DNA from 4 places in the Hymenobacter sp. FMD4 genome. Region 2 is predicted to be linked to each of the others. Evidence: riboswitches for the same ligand, from Rfam matches in the RefSeq annotation. Region 2 holds a riboswitch; each other region holds the start of a gene.

Region 1 (5,662 bases), on a different contig from region 2:
ACAGCGTCTGTTCTATGCACCAGTTGAACTCCTCTTCGTTCATGCCTTTCCAAGCATATACCGGTGTGCCAGCCGCGGCAATAGCAGCAGCAGCATGGTCCTGAGTAGAGAAGATGTTGCACGACGACCACGTCACTTCAGCGCCCAGCGCCTGCAACGTCTCAATCAGAACGGCCGTTTGGATAGTCATGTGCAGACAGCCGGCGATGCGGGCACCCTGCAGGGGCTTGCTGGCACCGTACTGAGCGCGCAGAGCCATCAGACCCGGCATTTCAGCCTCAGCCAAACGGATTTCCTTGCGGCCCCATTCGGCCAGCGAAATGTCTTTTACCTTGTAAGGAACGTAGGTCTTGGTCTCAACCATAATGTTGGAATTTTCGCAATCCAACTACAAAGGTAGCCAATTTGTTCGGCGTAAGCGAGCAAAGTAAAAGCCCGGACCAATGGCCCAGGCTTTTAAAAGGTCTGCGGTTGAATAATTCGCTAATTGTTCTGGATAATAACAGCCTGCGTTTGTTGAGCGGCGGGGACCCCCGATCCGCTAATTCCACGCACCACGATGGTGTAAATCTTACCAGCTTCGTAGGTTTTAGTACCGGTGCCGGTACCGGTGCCATCTCCTACACTGAGAATTTGGGCACGCGGCGCACCGCCCGTAATGCCTAAGTTGAGGGACCCGGCATTAAGTGCCACAAAGCTTGAAGCGGCACCAAATGCCACATCCTGGGTTACATCGGTGCCGGGGGCTCCGGGAATGGCTGAAGGCACAGTGAGCCGAACCGGCGAAGGTGCCCCTACTGCTAAATGCACTAGGCGTACTTTCACTTGGTTAGCAGCCGGCGCCGTCAAGTCATCAGATACAGTGAGCAGGGCGGCACTGCCGATAGTAGCTGTGGGGGAATATGCAAAAACCGAGTAATTCTGGTCCTTGGCCACGGTCAGCGCCTGGGACGAAACCACTTGGGTGCCGTTGTTGATGCGCAGGGTAGGCGAACCGGCGTTTACGTCCAAGTAATTACTGGTTTGTCCGTAATTGAGCTGACTCACTTGCTGGTCGTTCACAAAGGCCGTTACCTGGGTGTTGACTGCGGCAGCGGCGTGCGAAATAAGCACCCGGCCCCGGTCGGGTACAACAGGAGTAGTATCGTCGTCGTCGCTGCTGCAGCTAGCGAGAGCGGCCACTGGCAGAGCAGCATACAAAAGCAGGCGACTAAAACGTTTGAGCGGGTGGTTCATGTGAAGATGATTAAATAGACACTGGATGTGACGGGGTTGAGAACGTAACCGGCCGAAGTTTTGTTGACTTGGCATCACCCGGATATGTGATTTTATCTGGCTGATTGTCTATTATCTTTGTTGCATGCCCCCTCTCCAACCTACTGCCTTGGTGCGTAGCTACCGCCTATTTGCTTTGTCACTGCCGATGGCCTTGGGGCTGAGCACCGCTGCTCAGGCGCAAGAGGCAAAAGTGCCGGCCAACCATATTCGGCTGAGCCCTGAAGATGCGTCGCGCGGTTTGAATGGTCAGCAGAAAAATTTCTGGTTTACCATTGGCAACAGTCCGGATTTTAAGAGTGCGGGCTTCTTTGGCCAGCGGTTGCGCCCTTACGTAGCCGACGACGCCCAAGCGCTGGCCAGCCTCAACCGCTACCGCCGCCAAAAATGGCTGTTCCTAGGTGAGCGGCTGGCTTTTGTGGGCGCCGTGGGCCTTTATGGCCGCCAAATTCTGGTGGGCGAGACGCAACAGTATTTCAATAACAATCAGAAAGTGCTAATTGGCGCTGCCTTGGGCAGCCTGTTGGCAAACGCCCTGATTACGCGCCGGACCAACGAGCATTTTATGCGCTCGGTAGAGGCCCACAACGCCACCTTACCGGCGGCGCGCCGTATGGGACTAGAGCGCGCTAAGCCTGACCTACTGGGTGTGACGGCCCCCATGGGCCGGCCACAGCTGCTGGTGGGCTGGACGCTGCGCTAGTTCTGCTGTTTACTTTTGCGCTTTAAGCGCTTTATGGCTGTGATGGACTTTTCGCTGTCGGCGGCGGCTCGGCAATACGTAGCTGAGCACCTGCACGACGACCCCGCTACGCTGGCTTTGCAGGCCCGGCGTTATCCCGAGCTGCCTATACCTGAGTTGGTACGCCAGATTCAGGCCCGCCAAAAGGCGAAGGCCAAGTTACCGATGTGGGCGGCCAATCCCGACTTGGTGTTTCCGCCCGCTTTATCGGTGGAGCAGGCTTCCTCGGCGCGCACGGCAGCTTTCAAAGCTGATTTGGTGCGTGGCGCGCGCATAGCTGATCTGACCGGCGGCTTCGGTGTGGACACCAGCTTCTTTGCCCAGCAGGTGGAAGAAGTGCATTACGTGGAACGCAATCCGCAACTGGTGGAAGTAGTGCGCCACAACCTCGGGGTGCTCGGCGTTGAGAATGTGCAGTTGCATGTGGGGGATGCCGCGGCTTGGCTGCGCGAACAACCCGATGGGCACTTCGATTGGATTTACCTCGATCCGGCCCGCCGCGACACGGCTGACAAGAAAATATTTCGTCTGGCCGACTGTGAGCCGGACGTGCTGCGCCTGCTGCCATTGCTGCTGCGCAAGACCGAGCGCGTGCTGCTCAAAACGTCGCCCATGCTCGATATCGACTTGGCAGTGCAAGAACTCGGACGGGTGCGCCGCCTGTGGGTGGTGGCTGTGGACAACGAGTGCAAAGAGGTTCTGTACGAGTTGGGCCAAGAGGCGGCCGTGGACCCGGAGCGCCTCACCATAAACCTCATGCGGGATGGGCGTGAGCAGACCTTTCGCACCAACCGCACCCGCGAGAGTAAAGCGGTGCCCCGGTACGCGGAGCCGCAGGATTACATCTACGAGCCCAACGTAGCCGTGCTCAAAGCCGGCGGGTTTAAGAGCATCGGTACGAGCTACAATCTGCTGAAGCTGCACCAACACAGCCACCTCTACACCTCCAACACGCTGCGCGAGGATTTTCCCGGCCGGGTTTTCCACTGCCGCGCCTTGTGCCGCTACGACAAAAAAGAGCTCCTCGCCCACCTTGGTCCTGAGCAACGCGCCCACGTGACGGTGCGCAACTTTCCCGACTCCGTTGCGGAGTTTCGCTACCGCACGGGCATCCGGGAGGGTGGCACTACCTACCTTCTGGCCACTACCGATCTGCGGGGCCGACTGATAGTGTTGGTCTGCGACCGGCTTTATCACCAGCCCCACGTGGCGCCGGAACCCATCGTTGAAAACTAAACCAGCGGCCCCAACCCTCCCGGTTTGGGGCCGCTGGTTTATGGGTTATTTCGCCGGGCTCACCCACTTGCTGCCCATGATGCGAAACCGCCAAGGCAAAGCGGCATCGGTGCCGGCATAGTCTATTCCTACGCGGGGGCTGACCCGTACGGATTCGTCGGCTACGGCTTCGCCCCGGTCTTCCAGCCAGATAAGGTTGCCGGTGAGGTCGGTGCCGTAATGCGCGGTGCTGATGCCCAAGGCCTGAGTCAGCAAGCCCGGGCCGGCCGTGAGCTTGGAGGTAACGGAGCCTAAGCCGCGCCGCAGCTGCATCTCATCCAACCCTTCCGTTGGCTCCAGACCCCGAATCAGAACGGCATCGGCTTTACCAGATTCGTTGGTAATGATATTGAACAGCGTGTAGCGGCCGTAAATCAGGTAAGCGTACGCCACCCCGCCGGCTTCATACATCACGCTGGTTCGCTTGGTGAAACGGCCCAAGTGCGAGTGACAAGCCTGGTCGTTGACGTGGGCATACGCTTCGGTTTCGACGATGCGGCCGCCGGTAAGCACCCCATCAATGAGGGAGTACAAGTACTTGCCTAGTAAGTCACGGGCAATAGCCACCACATCGGGCTGCTGGTAGTAGGCGCGGGAGAGTTTCATGGCCTTGCTGTACGTAGCACCGCGTTCTGCTGGTGCGTGCACGCCAAGCAGGGTATTGCTCGGGCTTTGCCTTTCGGTCAGCATGGGATACGAGCGGCGCAATGCGGCGAATACGAAAAATCCGTGCTTATCTTTGCGTTTGCATAGGTGGCCAAACCCCGATTGGGGGGCGCGGCTGAAAAGGGAATGCCGTGCAAATCGGCGACTGTCCCCGCAACTGTGAGCTTCATTACCAGCGTCAGGCCTCTCTTCGCCACTGTTTCGATGACGGCTGCTTCGGCAGCCTGAGGAATGGGAAGGCCGCCGGGCGCGAAGCAAGTCAGGAGACCTGCCTATGCCATTTCAGTGTTCGGCGCCTGCGGAGGACGGGCGGAGAATGAATCGTTATTGGCCCCGGCTTGCCGCTGCGGGTCCTCTTGCCTGATTCTGCCTCGGCTTTGCGAGCAGCTGACCAGCTGATTGCAGGGTTCTGGACCGAAATTTTCGCTATCGAAAACTTTGGTTCGGATGTTCGCTTTTCTTCCTGAACAACTGCCGCGGCGGTTGTGGGTATCGGCCGCAATGCTAGCGGCGGGAACGATACCCGCATGGGCTCAGCGCCCCGATACGGCGCGGCATGTGCTGCCTTCGGTGCAAGTGCAGGGCTTGCGCCCGGCCCGTTACGCCGCCGGCAGCCACTTCACCTCGCTGGACTCCGCCGCGCTGGCGCCCTTTCAGGCCAGCACCGTCGCCGATGCGCTGTCGGCCCGCTCCCCTATCTACCTTAAAAATTACGGCCCGGGCCAATTGGCTTCCATTGCGCTACGCGGCACTTCGGCGCGGCATACGGCAGTGCTGTGGCACGGCTTCTCGTTGAATTTTCCGACGCTGGGCGAGGCTGATTTTTCCCTGTTACCGGTTTCGGCGGTGGGCCGCATCGATGTGCAGCACGGTCCGGCGGCAGCTTTGTACGGCACCGGGGCCATGGGCGGCGCCGTAGTGCTTGGCCCGGGCGAGCTGCCGCAAGGCACCCGCCTAAGCAGCTTAGTGGAAGTCGGCAGCTTTGGCACCCGCGCCCTCAATGTAGAGGGCAGCGTGCGCGACAAGCACGTAAGTGTGCGTACGGGCTTTATGCATCGCACGGCACAGAACGATTTTCAATACGAATCTCCGGAATTTGCGGGCACAGTACTTCGCCGTCAGGAAAATGCGGCCCTGCGTCAGACCAGCTTCGTGCAGGACCTGCGGGTGCGCCTCGGCCGCCGCGACGAGCTGCTGGGTGCCGTGTGGCTGACGGATGCCACGCGCCAAATTCAGCCGGCCATCGGCTCGGCCAATAACCACGCCCGCCAGTGGGACCAGAGCGCCCGCATGATGCTGGGCTACCGCCATCAGCATGCGCACGGCGAAACGGCCGTTCGGGTGGCCTCGTTTACCGACCTGATCGAATACCACAATGATAACCTGCGCACCAGCCATTCGCTGACGCACAACCGGCAGGCCCAAGCAGAGCATACCTGGCAGGCGGCACCCAACCTGAGTCTGCGGTTTGGGGGCGAGGCGCAGCAGTTTGTGGCCGACGTGGATGGCTACCGGGGCGCCGTCACCGAATGGCGCTTCGCTGGCTTCGGGCTGGTGCGCTACGACCCAAGCCCGCGCTTGCGGCTGACGCTGAACACGCGCCAAGCCTTGATTCCCGACAGACGCCCGCCCCTCGCTCCCACACTGGGCGCCGAGTGGCAGGCTTGGGGCAGCGGCCGACAACAGCTGTGGCTGAAAGGCAAC
Region 2 (5,662 bases):
AAGCCGCCGAAGGTTGCCAGTACCTGCAGTGGATCGGCGGCTGACACCTGCAGGTGAGCGGCCACGGCCTCGGTCAGGATAGCAAGTTTGCGTTGTAGGCCCGCATCGTCGAGGCCGGTGCCGCGGCCGACGCACTGGGCCAGCGGCAGGCCGGTGAGCAAGCGCAGAAGTACCGCAGCCGAGGACGTATTACCGATGCCCATTTCGCCGAAACCGACGACGTTGCAGCCCTTGGCGTGCAGCTCATCAATGATGGCGGCGCCGTGCTGCAGGGCTTGTTGGCACTGCGCGGGCGTCATGGCCGGCTCGTGCAGGAAGCTGCGCGTGCCGGCGGCTACGCGGGCATCGGTGAGGCCGGGCACGTCGGAGAGGTCTGTGGCCACGCCGGCATTGATGACGCGCAGCGCCAACTCGTGCTGGCGGCAGAACACATTGATGGCCGCGCCCCCGGCAGCAAAGTTGCGCACCATCTGGCCGGTTACCTCGGCTGGGTAAGGACTGACGCCCTCGGCGCTGATGCCGTGGTCGGCGGCAAATACTAATAGGTGCGGCTGGCGCAGCTCCGGCGCAAGAGTTTGCTGCACGAGGCAGATTTGGCGGGCCAGATCTTCGAGCTGACCTAAGGCGCCCACCGGTTTGGTTTTGGTGTCGATGCGGTGCTGCACGGCCGCGGGCAGGGCGCTGCCGGGCGCTACAAGCGGCGGTATGGGCCGAAAAGTAAAACCTTGGGCAAGGTTGGTGGTCATTGAGGAGAGCAAAAGCAGGCAAGGCCTGCGGTGTACGTCGCTGCTCCGGCACTTCGCGACGCCCTCCTCTCCTACCCGCCACAGGCTAAACGCGGGGCTCTGCCCAACCCGGCCCGCAAGGGCCAGCACCAGCGGCCCGGCCGCGGCGGTTCTTACCTGATGACGGCCTTAGGCGCGAAGGCGTCACCGTACAGCGGCGGGCAGGTCTCCTGACTTGTACCGTCTTTTCGGCCTTCTCGCTTCAGTAATCGAAGCAATGGCTTGCGTGAAAAGACTTGGCTAATGGGTACTTACAGTAGCGCGTCTGTTCGGGACTTGCACCCGATTCCCTTTTTAAGCCCAGCCCGAAAGCTAAGCACCTGCCGCAGTCGGGCTGAGAAGTTAGCCCGGAAACAGTGGGTCAAAGGTAGGAGAACTTACTTGAAACGGGTGTGAGCAAGCTGGGCGAGCAATTTTTCCAGCGACTCGTTAGGTGCTCCTGGAGGTGGAGGTTCAACTTTTGATTGGTTCCTTTTGCTGGTAGACACCTGGCGGCTCAATGCAAAAGCCTTCTGTCAAGGGTAATCGGGCCGACAGTAACGGAGGCTGCTTTCATCCGTTCATAACCGAAGCCTTCATTTCTAGCTTTTATCTCGGACACGGTCCGTATGCCGGTCGAATCTGCGGCGGCAGCCGTTGCGTAAGCGCTACATCACTCATTCCAACCATCGACTATGAAAAACCAAATCGGGCTAGACTCCGCGCAGTCCCAGGAACTTGCAACAGGGCTGAACAAACTGCTGGCCAACTACCAGATCTTCTACATCAACACCCGTGGCTTTCACTGGAATATCAAGGGCGAGAAGTTCTTCGAATTGCACGCCAAGTTTGAGGAGCTTTACACCGATGCGCTGGTCAAAATCGATGAAATAGCGGAACGTATTCTGACGCTGGGCCACCGCCCGCTGCACTCGTTCACCGACTACGTACAAACGGCCACCATCAAGGAAGCTACCAATGTTTCGGAAGGCTCAGCGGCGGTGCGCACGGTGGTGGAAAACTTTCAGGCCTTGTTGCTACTGGAGCGTGAGCTGCTGGAACTGGCCGGCGAGGCCAACGATGAAGGCACTGGCGCCCTGATGAGTGACTACATCCGCGAGCAGGAGAAAACCGTGTGGATGTACAGCGCCTCGCTGGGCTAACCCACTACGTAGCCAAACAAACGCCACAATAGCCCGCTGCCTTCCCGGTGGCGGGCTTTTTCGTGGACGGTACTTGATCCATGAAGCATAATTCTTCTCGCTCTGGGCCGGCGTCTGCTATAGCCAGCCAACAACGCTACAGAAGCGCCACTAGTGGTACTGACCCAGCCTCGTCCCTATCTCGCTCCTTTCCATCCCCCGGCCCGAGGCCCCGAGTACGCCATGCGCCGAGAAACTCCGTACTTCGCAGCTCAGAACACAACTCCTGCTTATGATTATCGTGACGGGCGCAGCGGGCTTCATCGGCAGCTGCATGATCAGCCGGCTCAATGCCGATGGCTTCAACGACGTAGTGGCCGTGGACAACTTCTCAGTGGAGAAGAAAATGGCCAACCTGAAGGGCAAGCACCTGCGCGAGTTTGTCGACCGCAACGAGTTTTTTGACTGGCTCGACAAGAATCACGAGCAGGTGGAGTTCATCTTCCACCTCGGCGCCCGCACCGATACGGCGGAGCAAGACGTGGCCATCTTCGATCTGCTGAATTTGAATTACTCCAAGCAGATGTGGCAGGCTTGTGTGCGCTACAACTTGCCGCTGGTGTACGCTTCCTCGGCTGCCACCTACGGCTCGGGCGCGCTCGGCTACTCCGACGACGAAGCCTTACTGCCGCTGCTGCGCCCGCTGAATCCCTACGGCGACTCCAAGAACGACTTCGATAACTGGGCCATTCAGCAGGAAGAAAAACCGTTTTTCTGGGCAGGACTGAAGTTTTTCAACGTGTACGGCCCCAACGAGTACCACAAAGGCCGCATGGCTTCGGTGATATTCCACACCTTCCAGCAGGTGCAGCGCACGGGGTCCATGGAACTGTTTCGCTCGCACAACCCCAAGTTTGCCGACGGCGAGCAAATGCGCGACTTTATCTACGTGCGTGACCTCACCGACGTGTGCACCTTCCTGATGCACCACCGCCGCAACTCCGGCATCTACAACCTGGGCACCGGCGAGGCCCGCACCTTCCTGGATCTGGCCCTGAATACTTTTGCCGCACTCGACAAGACGGCGGACATCAAGTTCAAGGACACGCCCGAAGACATCCGCGACACTTACCAGTACTTCACCCAAGCCGATATGAGCAAGCTGCGCAGCATTGGCTATCAGCGGCCGTTTACGCGCCTGGAGGACGGAATTTCTGAGTACGTACGTGACTTTTTGGTGCCGGGCGCGTATCTGTAGCCCGGACCGCCGTGCCCCTTGCTATCTAGCCTGAGGTGGGCATTGTCCGAAATTTTTCCTTTTTTCGGAAGCAATGCTCAAGAGGATCTTGGGCTTAGGGGCACACTATGACGCGGCACACCATTGTCATCATCGGAGGCGGAGTAGCGGGCAGTTTACTGGCCGTTCAGCTCACGCGCCTACCGGGTGGCCCCCATCCATTGGATGTGGTGGTGGTGGAGCCGCGCGAGCGGCTTGGGCCGGGCACGGCTTACACCAACGACCGCCCTGAATGGCTGCTGAACGTGCGCAGCGGCGGGCTAAGTGCCTTTCCCGACGAGCCCAATCACTTCGTGGAGTGGCTGCAGAAGCACGGCATTGCTGAGTGCCTCCACGGCTTTTGCCCGCGACAGGTGTATGGCCGCTACATCGAAAGCCTGGTGCAGGTTGCGCTGGACAACACCGCTATTAACGGCGTGCGCCTGCAATGGCTGAACGCCCGCGCCGTAGACGCTCAGCCTATGGCCGATGACTGCCGCATGCGCCTGACGCTCGACAATGGGCAACAACTAGAGGCCAATAATGTAGTGCTGGCTTTGGGCAATTTCGCTCCTTCCATGCCCGTGCAGCCCGATACCGTGTATCGGCACCATCCGAATTTCCACGCCAACCCGTGGGCACCCGGAGCTCTGCGCAACATTGGACTCAATGAATCGGTGCTGCTGGTGGGTACCGGCCTCACCTCGCTCGATGTACTGATGGCCCTGCAAGCCGATGGGCACCGCGGGCCGCTGCTGGCCGTATCGCGCCATGGACGCTGGCCGGTGGCTCACACGCTCACGGCCGTCAAGCCCTACCCCAACTACTACGCGGCGGATGTGGCTGGCCTGCGCACCGTAACAGAGGTGTTGCGCGTGGTGCGTCGCCACGTGCAGACCGCGGCGGCCGAAGGCTACGACTGGCGGGCAGTACTTGACGCCCTACGTCCGAACCTAGGCCACATTTGGGCGGCTTGGCCGCTGGTAGAGCAGCAACGCTTTATGCGCCACTTGGCTACGCTTTGGTCGACGCTGCGGCACCGCAATCCGCCGCAGAACGCCGCTGTGCTGGAGCAGCTCCTGAACCAGGGGCGCCTGCAGGTGCACAAAGGCCGCGTGCAGCACATCGAGCCGCAAGCCGATGGACAGCTGGCCGTGCAGTTGCGCCACGACCACGCGCACCGCATGCTCCTTGCCGACCACGTAGTTCTTTGCACCGGTCCGCTGATGGATTACCAGCGGCTGGCCGATCCGCTCGTAGCTAGCTTGCGCAACGCCGGCCTGCTCGTACCGGATGCCATGCGCCTGGGCATTCGCACGGATGCTACCGGCGCCCTCCTATCAGCCAACGGTGAAGCTTCGCCTGCGCTTTTCACCTTAGGGCCCAGTTTGCGTCCGTTGTGGTTTGAATCGACGGCGGTGCCAGAGCTGCGGCAGCAGGCAGCCGACCTGGCCAAGGTACTGGCACAGCGCTCAACCGGCTATCAGGCACCGCAAGCCTCGCCCCTACGGCGCGTACACTAAAGCGCACATACTACTCCTCCTCGATGAGGAGGGGAACTAGTCGCTAGCCGCGTTTTGCAACTAGGGTCAGTTACCCGATGAAGTAGCCGATGCTGGGGCATTCGATGCGGCTGGCTTCGAGGTTTTCTTGCCTAGTTCATAAGTATCGATAACCTCACCGGTGCGAGTGACGAACTGCAGCTTAAAGCTCTCAGCCGTGGCATCTACCAGCATGGCGCCATAATCGGCGTTGAAGTGCTTACGGCTAGGCTTTACGATGCGCGTGCGCATATCATACAGGCTTCGTCCGCCGAGGCCATTCACGAAGTAAGGCAAGCCGCCTACATCCAGCCGTTCGTAGTGGTGGTCGTGGCCGGCCATGACCACGGAAGCACCCCAAGCCTTGAAGGGCCAGCGCATAGCCAGCGTATTGCCGTGGTTGCCGGATGAATACGGCGCGTGGTGAAAGTACACCACTTTCCAAGTGACTTTTGATTCCTTTAGGCGCTTCTTCAGCCAGCGGGCCTGTTTGGAAACGAGGGTATTGCCATCGGGCTCGTGCGAAGAGCTATTCAAGGCGAAGAAGTGCACATCGCCGCGCACAAAGTCGTAATAGCGGCCGTTACCGGGCAGCGTGAAGTACTGCTGATAAGCCAGGCCATTAGTAGTGTACAGATCGTGGTTGCCGAGTGTCGGAAAAAAGCGGTTTTCAGTGGCGCCCGCGCCGTAACGACCCTTATAAGGATAAATATAAGCCTGATAGTACTGGCCGATATTCTGGTCGATGGTAGTAGCGTCGCCGCGGTCGTAGTTGTTGTCGCCCAGTGTCAGGATGAATGCTGGTTTCCAGCTGTGTACCAATTTAGCCACGTCACGTTCAGGGTCGCCGGCAAAGCCATAATCGCCGATAACGGCGAAGCGTTGAGCCGAGGACGACACGGCTCCAGCGTACATGGCAACGGCCACTAGACCAACTCT
Region 3 (5,662 bases), on a different contig from region 2:
TGTGTAATTGCCATCGTAGTTTGCCGGGCGGACCAAGTGCCCGTTGCGGCGGAGTTGTGTGCTTACTGACTCGAGATCGGCGAAAACGTATTGATTACCTGATGCATCTACGGCACTGAAATAAGGCCCTTGCGGACCGTTAAGCAGCTGCACATGCGTGGTGCTCCTGGGAATACCGTAGCAGTTTCCCGCCGAATCAAGAGCGAATTTGCTGCTTAACGTCGGCGTGCGCAGACTGAACTCGTCCGGCTCGGTATCGATCAAGCCTTGCATGACGCGCTCAGCAAAGTAATACTGTTGATAGTAGCCGGGGGACGGTTCCGGGTCATCGCATGAAATGTAACCTGCGCTGTTTTGCGCCGTCAGCATCCGCGAAAACGACCGGTGGGTTTTGTACAACTCGTCGTTCAGATCCGGTTTGCCCTTTACCGTTACGGTCACAGCTCCTCCGGCATTCAGCACCCACCCCAAACCCACATTGGTGGCGGATTCGTCCACGCGGATGCCGCTGCCTCCCGTGTAGGCCAAGGCAACGGCCGCGGGATAAGTCCCAGTACGTAGCGTAACTACGGGTATGCTGACCGGCACTTGCCCAGTTGCATTCACGTTGGACTCAGTCGGTACTTTGCTGAAACGATACGCTTCAGTGGGAGGTGGCAATACTGTTGTTTCCCAAGTAAAAGGTCCGTTAGGGCTTTGTGTCTGTGCGTGCGTGTCCTTCAATCCGCTTATAAAGCACGCCAACGCGGCAAATAGTAACCTAGACATCATAAAGTAGAAAAGTGCTTATTCATCAGACGTTGTGACCCAAATCGCAGTGCAGGGCATCTGAATGGCTAGAAACTAAAATGAACAAGGCATTACCAGGACGTGAACGAACCGGTTAGACGACATCAGGTCGAGCCTGGCCAGAGGTACTTGGTTGCCAAAGGGCATGTTCTCCGTGGAAATGGCAGGGCAGGCAAGCCGCTGCCGGAAGCCATTGCGCCTGCTCCGCCAAGCGTGCCGCAAAGCATGCAAAGGGAGACAGCATCCATGCAAGTGGGTGCTGCAACCAGCGGCGGAGAATACGTAGAGGGTGGTTCACGCGGGCAATACAGAGGCCTTCCAGGTGCGTACTGGTTCGGTTACTGTTGCAAAGGCGTGAGACGAGGGGGCGGAGCATTCTTCAACGGCCGCAAGCCGCCGCTAAAAGTCTTGCAATATTAATAGGCTATAGTCTCTTCCAAAGAGCGCTGAGTGAAAAAATGTATGGTTTCGAATAGGTGAGTAAACGAAACCTTCATTTTACTGAACAATAGCGAGGGAAAAGAGTGAGCTAAATAATAAGACGTACTATGCAGAAGACTTTTCACTTTAAAACAAACCACCTCATTGCTCAGGACTCCTTGTTCAACTCTGTCGTAAGCGAAATATTAGCAACTTGTTGACCATCAGTCAAATCCTTGCAGAGATGACCCGGCAGGATAGCTCCGGTAACGCCGACTTGGCGATGGTTAACCAGCACTTGGGTGCCCCCTGCCGGTTGAGCTTCGCCGAGTGACTTTACTAACGCTTAGTTTGATATAGTGCGGGGCCTGGGCACCTTTTATAAGTCCACTGCCGGGGAAACCTACCCTTCTGGTAAGGTCAGCAGTTAAGCCGCCCGGGCCTTGATCAGCCTACTAGATGAATACGGGCCTTCAACTCTTCCTTGCACGAGCGGCTCACCGGCACGTACTCTTTGCCGAGCAGCACCGAGCTCTCTTCGTAGGCCTGTACGTGGTCCAGGTTGACGATGTAGGAGCGGTGCGTTTTAAGAAACTGGTCGGGTAGCTTTTGCTCCAGTTCTTTGAGCGTGGAGTCAAACACGAAGTTTCCCTTGGTCGTGTGCAGGCGCACGTAGCTCTGCAGGGCCTCAAAGTAAAGGATGTCGCCGAGCAGCACTTTCACGTGGCCTGAGCCTTTGCGCACAAACAGGTAGTCCCGAAACTTGGGGCATCGCTCGGCCGGCCCCAATACCTCGGTGCCCGCCGCCGCGATTTCCGTAACGGGTCCCGTGGGCCCCGCCTGGTAGGCGTTGTAGAGGGCCAGTTCCAGCTGCGCCCGCAGGGAATCGTCCGTGAAGGGCTTGACCAGGTAGCCGTAGGGCTGGGCCAGCTTGGCCCGGTTCAGGGTGGCGTAGTCCGAGCAGGCGGTGAGAAACACCACCGGGACGGCGAACTGCCGGCGCACGAGCAAGGCCGTGGCAATGCCATCGCAGTCGCCGGCGATGTTGATGTCCATCAGTACCAGCTCCACCGGCTGGCGGGCCAGCACCTGCAGGGCTTCGTCGCTGGTATCAACGGGCTCCAGGGGGTGGTGACCCAGCCGGCTTAGCGTGCGGGCAATCTCATTGGCAATCAGGATTTCGTCTTCTACAATCAGGACGGTAGACATAGGTAGCGCGGTGGTAAGAAAGTAGTTTTAAAACCGTTATCAGGGGCGGGTAACTTCGATGCAGGTGCCCGAGGGGTGGTTGGCCGTGGCCGTAACCGTGGCCTTGAGCTGCTTGGCCAGCGAGGAGACCAGGTGCATGCCCATCGATTCTGCCTGGCCTTTAAGTCCGCTGCCGGGCAATCCCACGCCGTCATCCATTACCCGCAGCTGAAACCCGTAGGGGCACTTCTTTTTGCAGAGCGTGATGCGCAGGCGCCCGCGGCCCCGCGGGCCAAAGGCATGCTTGTAGGCATTGGTGACCAGTTCGTTGACCAGTAAGCCGAAGGCGCTGGCGTCTTTGGCTTCCATGATCACGGCATCCAGCTCCGCCGTTAATTCGATGGGCTTCTGCGCCGAGTTCAGCGAGCGGTGGAGCGACTGCAGCAACTCGGTCAAGTAAACATCCAGGCGGACCTGGGCCAGGTTGGCGGACCGGTACAGAAACTCGTGCACCAGCGCCATGCTTTGGATGCGGGCCTGGCTACCGCTCAGCACCTCGACCAAGGCCGGGTCCGAGGAGCGGCTGCATTGCCAGGATAGCAGGCTGCTGACAATCTGCAGGTTGTTTTTAACCCGGTGGTGGATTTCCTGGACCAGCACTTCCTTTTCGGCGATGGCAGCGCTGATTTCCTGGTGGGCACGGGCCAGCAGGTTTTGCTGACGCTGCAGGCGCCCGTAGCAAAGAGCCGCGGCAACCAGCCCCAGCCCCAGCAGCCAGGCTACCCCCGCCAGGGCGCGTTGGCGCTGCTGCTGCTCCCGTGCCGTGGCGGCCGCCGTACGGGCCTGTTGGGTCAGCAGTTGGATTTGCTGCTCCCGCACCTGGGCCTGCCAATCCACCGGCAACGGAAGCGGAGTGCTTTCCTTGCCGTTTGCTGCGGGCAAGGGCTGGATGACGGCCGGGGCCCCAGCCGACCCGGTCGCTAGCGGAAGACGGCTGAACTGCCCTGAGGCGGCATCCGGCAGGCGCGGCGAAAGCAGGGCCAGGCCAAGTAGCACTACTGCCAACGGCATAACGAGCAGCAACGGGGAACACTCAAATCAGCCGCCGCAGCAGTGCAGCTAATGGTAAGGATGCCGGGCGGCGTAGGTCCGCTCAGGAACTGCAGGTGCTCGCTTTCCTTACGCGGGAAGGCGGAAGCTAGAACTAGCATGCTACTTCGTTTGGTGGGAATGAGGAAGCATCATTCTTGCAACGAGCGAATGCCTTGCGCAGCAGGGGCTGGCCTAGCGGGGTAAGCTGCAAAGGAGGGGGTATTGGCAACCCGGAGACACCAGCGGGTTAAGCCGGGCCTTTCAGATTTCGCAGTTCAATAAGCTAGAGGTCTGCCCCTGCTTGCGAGGGCATTCGTCTACGATCGTAGCGGGCAAGTATCCTGACTTGTGCCATTCTCGTCAGCCTTCTCACCCGCAGGCAATGGCTATGCTGTTGACCAGAACTGGTTTGGCACTTACAGTTGCGCGACAGTCCGTGATTCTCACACGGTTCCTTTTTAATCCCGGCATTACCCGGAAACCTCGCTACGGCAATTGAAAAATGCAAAGAGCGTGTTGGGGGGTGAATACGGGCTTACTGTCCAGCTGGTTTCCTTCCATCGGCCCTGAAGGCCTCAAAAAGCTGGTTTTCACGACTCATGCCCGGGCATAAAAGGCTTGAAACCAACATCCGTGGCCCGGTACTCGGCAGAGGACCAGGCCACGGATTTGCGGGCGAAACTTCAACGGTTGTATGCGCTGGCGCAGCGCCCAGCAAGGCGTTTCTGCGTGGTATTGCAGGAGTACTGCCGGTAATAACCGGGTGAGCGCCCCCTCCCCTACCCCACCCACTCTTCGGGAACGGGAACTGCCACGGTTACTTGCCGGGAAGCTGTCTGCTGACGACGCTTGAGAGCTACTTTTTTACCGCTTGGGGGACATCATCTGGCGCATCTGCTTTTTCATCGCCTTCAGGATCTGCGCTTCGTGTTCCTCCCGGAATCGATTGAGGATGTTGTGGATGATGTCGGGGGCCGAGGCGCCATTGCCCAGGATAAAGCCCAGGTTGGTGAAGAACTGCTGGTGATCGGCCGTGATGCGCAGCGTGGTGCCCTTCTTTTCCGCTGAAGGCACAAACAGCGGGGCCAGGTCCAACTCGCCCGTGGCTACCGGGGCCGGGAGCGCCGGCTGCGCGGCCTCCGCTCCTTCCAAGTCATCGTCCTCTTCGGCTTCGTCTTCCTCATCAGCCAAAGCAGATGCGGCTGCCGGCGCGGCGGCTGGCCCCTCCCCTACCCGCTTCTGGGCGGCGGCTTTGCCGGCTGGCTGGGCGGGGGCGGGCCTATCTGCTGGCTCAGCCGCGGCTTTTTTTTCCTCTGGTTTACTTACCACGGGTGGCGGGGCCGCTGCCGGGGCCGCGACCGCGGGCTCCGCGGGCGCAGGGGTTACGAGCGCGGGAGCTTCCACCGGGGCCGGCGCGGCCGGCTTGGGCGCATCCCCCAGTAGGCTAAAGGCGGCTACGCCCGAGGTGAGGGCGGCAAGTTCGCGCTGGCGCCGCTCCGCGGCGGCCTCTTTCGATTCGGCTGGTTTCTTGGCCATGGGGAAGGTTAGTGGGCGTTCTCGTCGAGGGTTTCAGTGGCGGCAACCGGGGCGGGTTGCTCGTACTCCACGGGGGTGAAGTCGATGCGCTTGCCGGACGGGGTGAGCGTGCCTTTGCCCACCACCAATTCCAGGATCTCGGTGATCAGGCTGCCGAGGCCAAGCTTGCTTAATTCCCTTTCCGGCATCGGGAACATGGTGGAGCGCTTGTCCTTGATGCTGACCAGGGATTCCACCCGGCTGTTGAGCAGCGGGTAGCCCTTGTCGCGGAACAGCTCGGCGGTTTTGGTGTACACCGTGCGCTTCTCGGCCTTGAGGAACTTGTTCCAGAAGGCGTAGAAGCCGACCAGATTCGATTCGGGGCGCTGGGCCTGGGTGAAGTTGCCCAGGATGTGCATGTAGGACATGGTGGAGGCAATGGTGCCCATGTCCGGCTCCATGGGCAGGAAGATGTAGTCCACCCGCTCCAGCAGCTCGCTCAAGCCCACCACGTTGACCGTACCGGGGGTATCGACCAGAATAAAGTCGAATTCCTTTTCGGCCAGGGTGTCGATGGCTTCCACCGCTTTCTCCACGCTGGAAATGCCGATGGGATACGGGGTAACGCCTTGCTTGATCAGCCGCTCCTGAAAGGCTA
Region 4 (5,662 bases), on a different contig from region 2:
TAAGCAGCGGTTTCAGATGCAGAGCTACGACCTGACGGGCACCTACACGCGCAGCTTTGGCCAGAACAGCCGCCGCGAGTGGACGGTACTGGGCCAGCACAACCGCAACCGCAACACGCGTCGCTATGAGCTCGACCAGTTTTCGCTGACCGAGCCCGATGTTATTGCCTTCGAGGAAGAAAGCCCCAACACGGCTCGCAACCTCGAAACAACCCTGCAAACCGACTACGTGCATCCTATCGGGGATAAGCAAACAGTAGAAGTCGGCGGTAAAATGATCCAGCGGACGGTGACCAGCGACTTCCGCGTGAGCCGCACCGGCCCCGATGGCGTGCTGCGCGAAGACCCGCGCCTCACCAACAAATACGATTACGACCAAGACGTAATGGCTGCGTACGGTACTTACGGTACCAGCTTGGGCAAAAAATACAATGTGCGGCTGGGCGCCCGCGTGGAACGTACCGATCTGAACGGCGACTTCGAAGGCCAGGACCAGCCCTTCAAGCTGACGTTTACCAACGTGCTGCCCAACGTAGCCCTGACGCGCAACCTCAAACAGCCCGGCTCGTCGCTGCGCTTGAGCTACTCGCGCCGCATTCAGCGCCCGAGCGTGTTCTTCCTAAACCCCTACCGCAACGAAGCCGACCCGCGCAACATCTCGCAGGGTAACCCGGAACTCGATGCCGAATTCACCGACAACTACGAGTTGAACTGGAACGCCTTCGTCAAGAAGTCGACCATCAATATTTCGCTCTACTCGCGGCAGACCAACAACGCCATCGAGCGGGTGTATAATACAGATGCTGAAGGCCGCGTCATCTCGACCTTTGGCAACGTAGCCCAAAACCAAACCTACGGCGCCAACTTCTTCGGCTCGATCAAGCCGCTACCGAAGTGGGACATCAGCGGCAACGTAAGCATGTTCTACGTGTACCTCTACAGCCGTACCCTCCGAGACCTGGGCCAGCGGGGCAGCAACTCGGGCTTTGTGTACTCGGCCAATATCAACTCGGGCTATAAGTTTGAGAAAGGCCTCAGCGTGCAGTTCTTCGGCATGCTGAACTCGCCGCGCATCCAGCTACAAGGTCGCAACTCGCCCTGGCAGATGTACTCCATCGGCTTGCGGAAGGAGCTGCTAAAGGGTAAGGCCGACTTCACGCTGAACGCTGACAACCCCTTCTCGCGCAACATCCGCTTGGTGAACGACTTCGACAACGGCCGATCTAGCTCCACCAACACCACGTACGTGTTTAACCGCGGCGTACGGGGCGCCTTCAGCTACCGCTTCGGCAAGCTGGAGAATAAGCCGCGCCGCCCGAGCCGCAGCATCCGCAACGACGACCAAAAGGCCGGCGAAGGCGGCGGTGGCCAGGGAGGTAACTAAACCAGGTAATGAGTGACAGGTTACACATTCGTAGCTCGTCCGCATCAGCAAACCGGCCCGGCTGCTCTCGCAGCCGGGCCGGTTCTTTTTTCTCGGTACCTCAATTCACGTTACCTCATCGTCTGTCCCGTCATCCCCGGTTCCAAATGGCCCAGGCGGCTTCGGCTTGCAGGCAAAGCATTTCGAAGCCGTTTTGCGTTTGGGCGCCGCCAGCGCGGCCCCGACGCATAAATTCGGTTTCGCTGGGATTGTATACCAGATCAAACAAGTAATGCTGCGGCGTGAGGGCTTCGTAGGGAATGGGCGGGTACTCGTCCACGCGCGGGTAGGTGCCGAGCGGGGTAGTATTGATGATGAGCGTATGCGCGGCTACCAAGTCCGGGCTCAGTTCGGCATAGGTGAGGCCCAAAGCCAGCTCGTCGCGCGAGACAAACCAGCTGCGTATGTCCAGCTCCCGCAAGGCCACTTCTACGGCCTTGGCCGCCCCACCGGTACCCAGAATAAGCGCCGAAGCAGGTTCGCCACGCAACGGATAAAAACGCTGCAAAGAGTCGCGAAACCCCACGTAATCGGTGTTGTGCCCGATGAGCCGGCGGTCCGCATCAAACTGAATGACGTTGACGGCACCTACCCGCCCCGCCGAGGCGTCCAGCCCATCGAGGTAAGGCATGATTTGCTCCTTGTAGGGAATGGTGACGTTGAGCCCGGTAAGGTCAGGCCGGCTGGCTACCAGGGCCGGTAAGTCGCGGATGTGCTCTAGTTCGAATGGCTCGTACGTACAGTCGGTCAGGCCTAGGTGCTCAAACTTCTGCGTGAAGTAAGCCGGCGAAAAAGAATGCGTCAAAGAGCGACCAATAAGACCGAATTCACGAGGCATAGACAACGGATTTTACCCCGAAAAAACAAAAAAAACCGTCCCCGCCAAATAGCCGGGACGGTTTTCTACTTTCTAATGTACAACTACGCCTGACGCGGAGCCGAGGCGAAACGTTGCTTCAGGAATTCTATGACCACGGGCAACACCGACACGGCTATAATCAACAACGTGAACAAGCCAAAGTTTTTTTGGATGAACTCGATGCTACCGAGGAAGTAGCCGGCCACCGTCAGCGACGTTACCCAGATTACACCTCCTACCAGGTTGTAGGACAGAAACTTGCCGTAGCTCATGGTGCCCACGCCGGCGATGAAAGGCGCGAACGTGCGCACGATGGGCACGAAGCGGGCGATGATGATGGTTTTGGCACCGTGTTTTTCGTAGAACTCCTGCGTGCGGATCAGGTACTCTCGCTTCAGGAAGCGGTAATCGCGCCGGAATACCCGCGGCCCGATGTAGTCGCCGATGTGGTAGTTGAGCGTGTCGCCGAGCACGGCGGCCACAATGAGCAACAGGATCAGCAGCGTCACGTTGAGCGGGCTGTTGGGCAGCGCGGCCAGCGAGCCGGCCGCAAACAGCAACGAGTCGCCGGGGAGGAAGGGCAGCACCACTACGCCGGTTTCGACGAAGATGATCAGGAACAGGATGGCGTAGGTCCAGACGTCGTATTGCTGAATCAGCTCGGCCAGGTGTTTATCGAGGTGCAGGACGATGTCGATGAAGTCCTTAAGTATTTCCATGCGTGCAGAGATTATCCTGCAAAGTAAAGCCCTATCCTGCAAAGGCTCGTCATCCAAGGGCGTAACCTGCGGCTTATCATCGGCTTCGAAACGGCAAACAGCCCCTCTCCAGCGTCAAATTATCGGCTGTTTTACGCCGCCAATCAGCGCGGCCACACTAGGCTGGCAAGGAGGCGCACAGGAATTACAGCACACTGATGGGCACTTTGTGCTCGTCGATGGCCACGAAGGTGAACGTACCGGCCACGGCGTGGTGCCGCGAATCGGAATACATTTCTTCGGTGAAGATGTCGACCTGCACATCGAGGCTTTTGGTGCCGATGCGCGAAACCCGCCCGATCAGCTCGACGATGGTGCCCGCTGGAATGGGAATCCGGAAGTCAATCTTGTCGGAGGAGACAGTAACCATGCGCTTGCGGCTAAACCGGGTGGCGGCAATGAAAGCCACTTCATCCATGAGCTGCATGGCCGTGCCACCGAACAAGGTGTCATAGTGATTGGTGGTGCTGGGAAATACCGCTTTGAAAATGCGGGTTTCGGCGTGGGCAATGCGTTGGGCGACGTCGGTCATCGAAAAAAAGGAAAAAGGTGAGGCCCGCACCTGCGTTTGGGGCGGACCTCGGGGCTTACTTCCCTCATCGAATATCATCGGACGCGCAGGCAGGCACTGGCCGCCTTGCTCCTGCGCTTGTTGGGCCCAGGGCACACCGTTCCTCTGTATTCGACGGTGGCTCTAAGTCGCGAAAGCACGCGTCGCATCGTAGGTAGGCAAGTCTCCTGGCTCGTAACGGGAAGGCCGTCCTTCTCACCGCGCGGCGGCAATGGACCTAAGTGACTTTCCTTGATTGTGTTACTTACAGTTGCGCGTCAGCCCGTGAATTACACACGGTTCCTTTTTAATGCTGCCGAGTGGCAGCAACCTTTCTACGGCAGTTGCGGATGACAAAGAACTGGCCGCAAGTATAGCGCCTAGCCGGGATACTTGTGGCTTACCGTTACCGAGCGGCCACGTGCCAGACGCGGTTGCCGGCGTCGTCGGCCACGAGCAGGGCGCCATCTGGAGCCACGGTTACGCCGGCAGGCCGGCCATACACCTCACGGGTATCCGGATTAGCAATAAAGCCCGTCAGGAAGTCCTCCATGCCCCCACTAGGCTTTCCGCCACTGAAAGGCACAAAGGCGACTTTGTAGCCCGAAAACTCCGAACGGTTCCAGGAGCCGTGCTGCCCGATGAAGGCCCCGCCTTGGTACTTCGCCGGAAAAGATTGTGCGTTGTAAAAGGCCAGGCCCAATGAAGCCGTGTGAGGCCCCAGGGCTACATCTGGTGCAATGGACTTCGCGACCAGATCGGGCCGCTCGCCTTTGCGGCGCGGGTCTTCCTTCTGTCCGAAATACGCGTAAGGCCAGCCGTAAAAGCCGCCTTCGCGCACACTGGTCAGGTAGTCGGGCACGAGGTCGTCGCCAAGTTCGTCCCGCTCGTTGACGGCCGTCCAGAGCACCTTTGTACCGGGCGCCCAGTCCATACCCACGGGATTACGCAGGCCGCTGGCAAACACGCGCTTGCCCGAGCCATCTGGGTTAATTTCCATGATCAGAGCCCGGCCCCGATCTTCTTCCTCGCCGCGTTCCATCACGTTGGAAGCCGAGCCGATGGACACGTAAATCTTGGAGCCGTCGGCGTTAGCCAGCAGGTTGCGGGTCCAGTGGTTATTGTAGCCACCCACGGGCAGGTCGAGCACCTTCTCCCCTTTGCCGCTGATTTTAGTCTGGCCTGGCTGGTACGGAAAGCGCAGCACAGCATCGGTATTGCCCACGTAGAAATAATTGCCCACGATGGTCATGCCGAAAGGCTGATTAAGATCGATCAGGAAGGTTTCGCGCAGCTCGGGCTTGCCGTCTTTGTTGGCATCCCTGAACAGGGTAATGCGGTTGGCGCTGGTTTCGCGAATGGAGCGCGACTCTTTCATTCCTTCCTTTTTCTCGCCCTTGGCCGTAGAGGTGCGCGGCACCGTGTTAGACTCCACCACAAAAGCGTCGCCGTTGGGCCCGATGTATACCCAGCGCGGGTTTTGCAGGTCGCGGGCGTACTCCGTAACGGTAAAGCCAGCCGGTGCCGTGGGCGTCTTGCCCGCTGGCCAGCCAATGACTTTGCTGAACTTGATTTCAGAAGGTGTGGCGTACGGTTCAGGCAGTTGGACTTCCTGCCCGGTCGTACCTTGCGGCTCGGCCGGAACGGCGCCGGTCTGGCCGTTGGCTTGCGGATCGGTTTGGGTATCGGCGGTATCAGAGCGCTGCTGGCTGCAGCCGATGAGCAAGGCTCCGGCAGCCGTCAGCAGTAAGTGCGGCAAGTGTTTCATGGTCGGGTTTCGGTCTGATCGTAAACCCGCTTTAATACTCACTCAGGGCAAACAGGTTGTCGGCTGCTTATGCGTAGCCGGCGCCAGAATCCGCCCGCCACGCCAGCTACTGTCCACCGCCTAGTTGCTTGCGTTTCGGGCCGGCGCCAACCGGCTGTAAACAACCATGTCCAGAAAACGGCCCGCGTAATAGAAGTTTTCCCGGAAATAGGCTTCCTGCACAAAACCGTGCTTTTCCAGCAACCGGCGGGAGGCAGCGTTGTCGGGGTTCACATTGGCTTCGAGGCTATGCAGCCCCACTTCT

What was found. Region 2 has a riboswitch for cobalamin ahead of cobT (nicotinate-nucleotide--dimethylbenzimidazole phosphoribosyltransferase). Riboswitches for the same ligand answer to the same signal wherever they lie in the genome.
Region 1: linked by a shared signal. The riboswitch ahead of AC5FXY_RS01975 (TonB-dependent receptor) and the one ahead of cobT (nicotinate-nucleotide--dimethylbenzimidazole phosphoribosyltransferase) in region 2 are both predicted to bind cobalamin.
Region 3: linked by a shared signal. The riboswitch ahead of AC5FXY_RS17030 (sensor histidine kinase) and the one ahead of cobT (nicotinate-nucleotide--dimethylbenzimidazole phosphoribosyltransferase) in region 2 are both predicted to bind cobalamin.
Region 4: linked by a shared signal. The riboswitch ahead of AC5FXY_RS17550 (acyl-CoA thioesterase) and the one ahead of cobT (nicotinate-nucleotide--dimethylbenzimidazole phosphoribosyltransferase) in region 2 are both predicted to bind cobalamin.

The regions. Positions count from the first base shown of each region.
Region 1 covers NZ_JBZYWH010000001.1:439,178-444,839, forward strand. Annotated here, with positions in the region: gene ahcY (adenosylhomocysteinase) at 1-364, opposite strand, end outside; gene AC5FXY_RS01955 (DUF4397 domain-containing protein) at 484-1,236, opposite strand; gene AC5FXY_RS01960 (hypothetical protein) at 1,361-1,978, shown strand; gene AC5FXY_RS01965 (class I SAM-dependent methyltransferase) at 1,994-3,253, shown strand; gene AC5FXY_RS01970 (DNA-3-methyladenine glycosylase) at 3,299-3,898, opposite strand; cobalamin riboswitch at 4,027-4,248, shown strand; gene AC5FXY_RS01975 (TonB-dependent receptor) at 4,406-5,662, shown strand, end outside.
Region 2 covers NZ_JBZYWH010000017.1:91,364-97,025, reverse strand. Annotated here, with positions in the region: gene cobT (nicotinate-nucleotide--dimethylbenzimidazole phosphoribosyltransferase) at 1-746, opposite strand, end outside; cobalamin riboswitch at 929-1,124, opposite strand; gene AC5FXY_RS15505 (Dps family protein) at 1,460-1,927, shown strand; gene rfaD (ADP-glyceromanno-heptose 6-epimerase) at 2,199-3,164, shown strand; gene AC5FXY_RS15495 (FAD/NAD(P)-binding protein) at 3,272-4,705, shown strand; gene AC5FXY_RS15490 (metallophosphoesterase family protein) at 4,772-5,638, opposite strand.
Region 3 covers NZ_JBZYWH010000021.1:32,921-38,582, reverse strand. Annotated here, with positions in the region: gene AC5FXY_RS17040 (RHS repeat protein) at 1-528, opposite strand, end outside; gene AC5FXY_RS17035 (LytR/AlgR family response regulator transcription factor) at 1,657-2,418, opposite strand; gene AC5FXY_RS17030 (sensor histidine kinase) at 2,458-3,468, opposite strand; cobalamin riboswitch at 3,804-3,991, opposite strand; gene AC5FXY_RS17025 (hypothetical protein) at 4,354-5,025, opposite strand; gene AC5FXY_RS17020 (ParA family protein) at 5,034-5,662, opposite strand, start outside.
Region 4 covers NZ_JBZYWH010000022.1:63,225-68,886, reverse strand. Annotated here, with positions in the region: gene AC5FXY_RS17565 (TonB-dependent receptor) at 1-1,384, shown strand, start outside; gene AC5FXY_RS17560 (shikimate dehydrogenase family protein) at 1,515-2,261, opposite strand; gene AC5FXY_RS17555 (DedA family protein) at 2,345-3,001, opposite strand; gene AC5FXY_RS17550 (acyl-CoA thioesterase) at 3,186-3,572, opposite strand; cobalamin riboswitch at 3,752-3,940, opposite strand; gene AC5FXY_RS17545 (PQQ-dependent sugar dehydrogenase) at 3,997-5,358, opposite strand; gene AC5FXY_RS17540 (GNAT family N-acetyltransferase) at 5,479-5,662, opposite strand, start outside.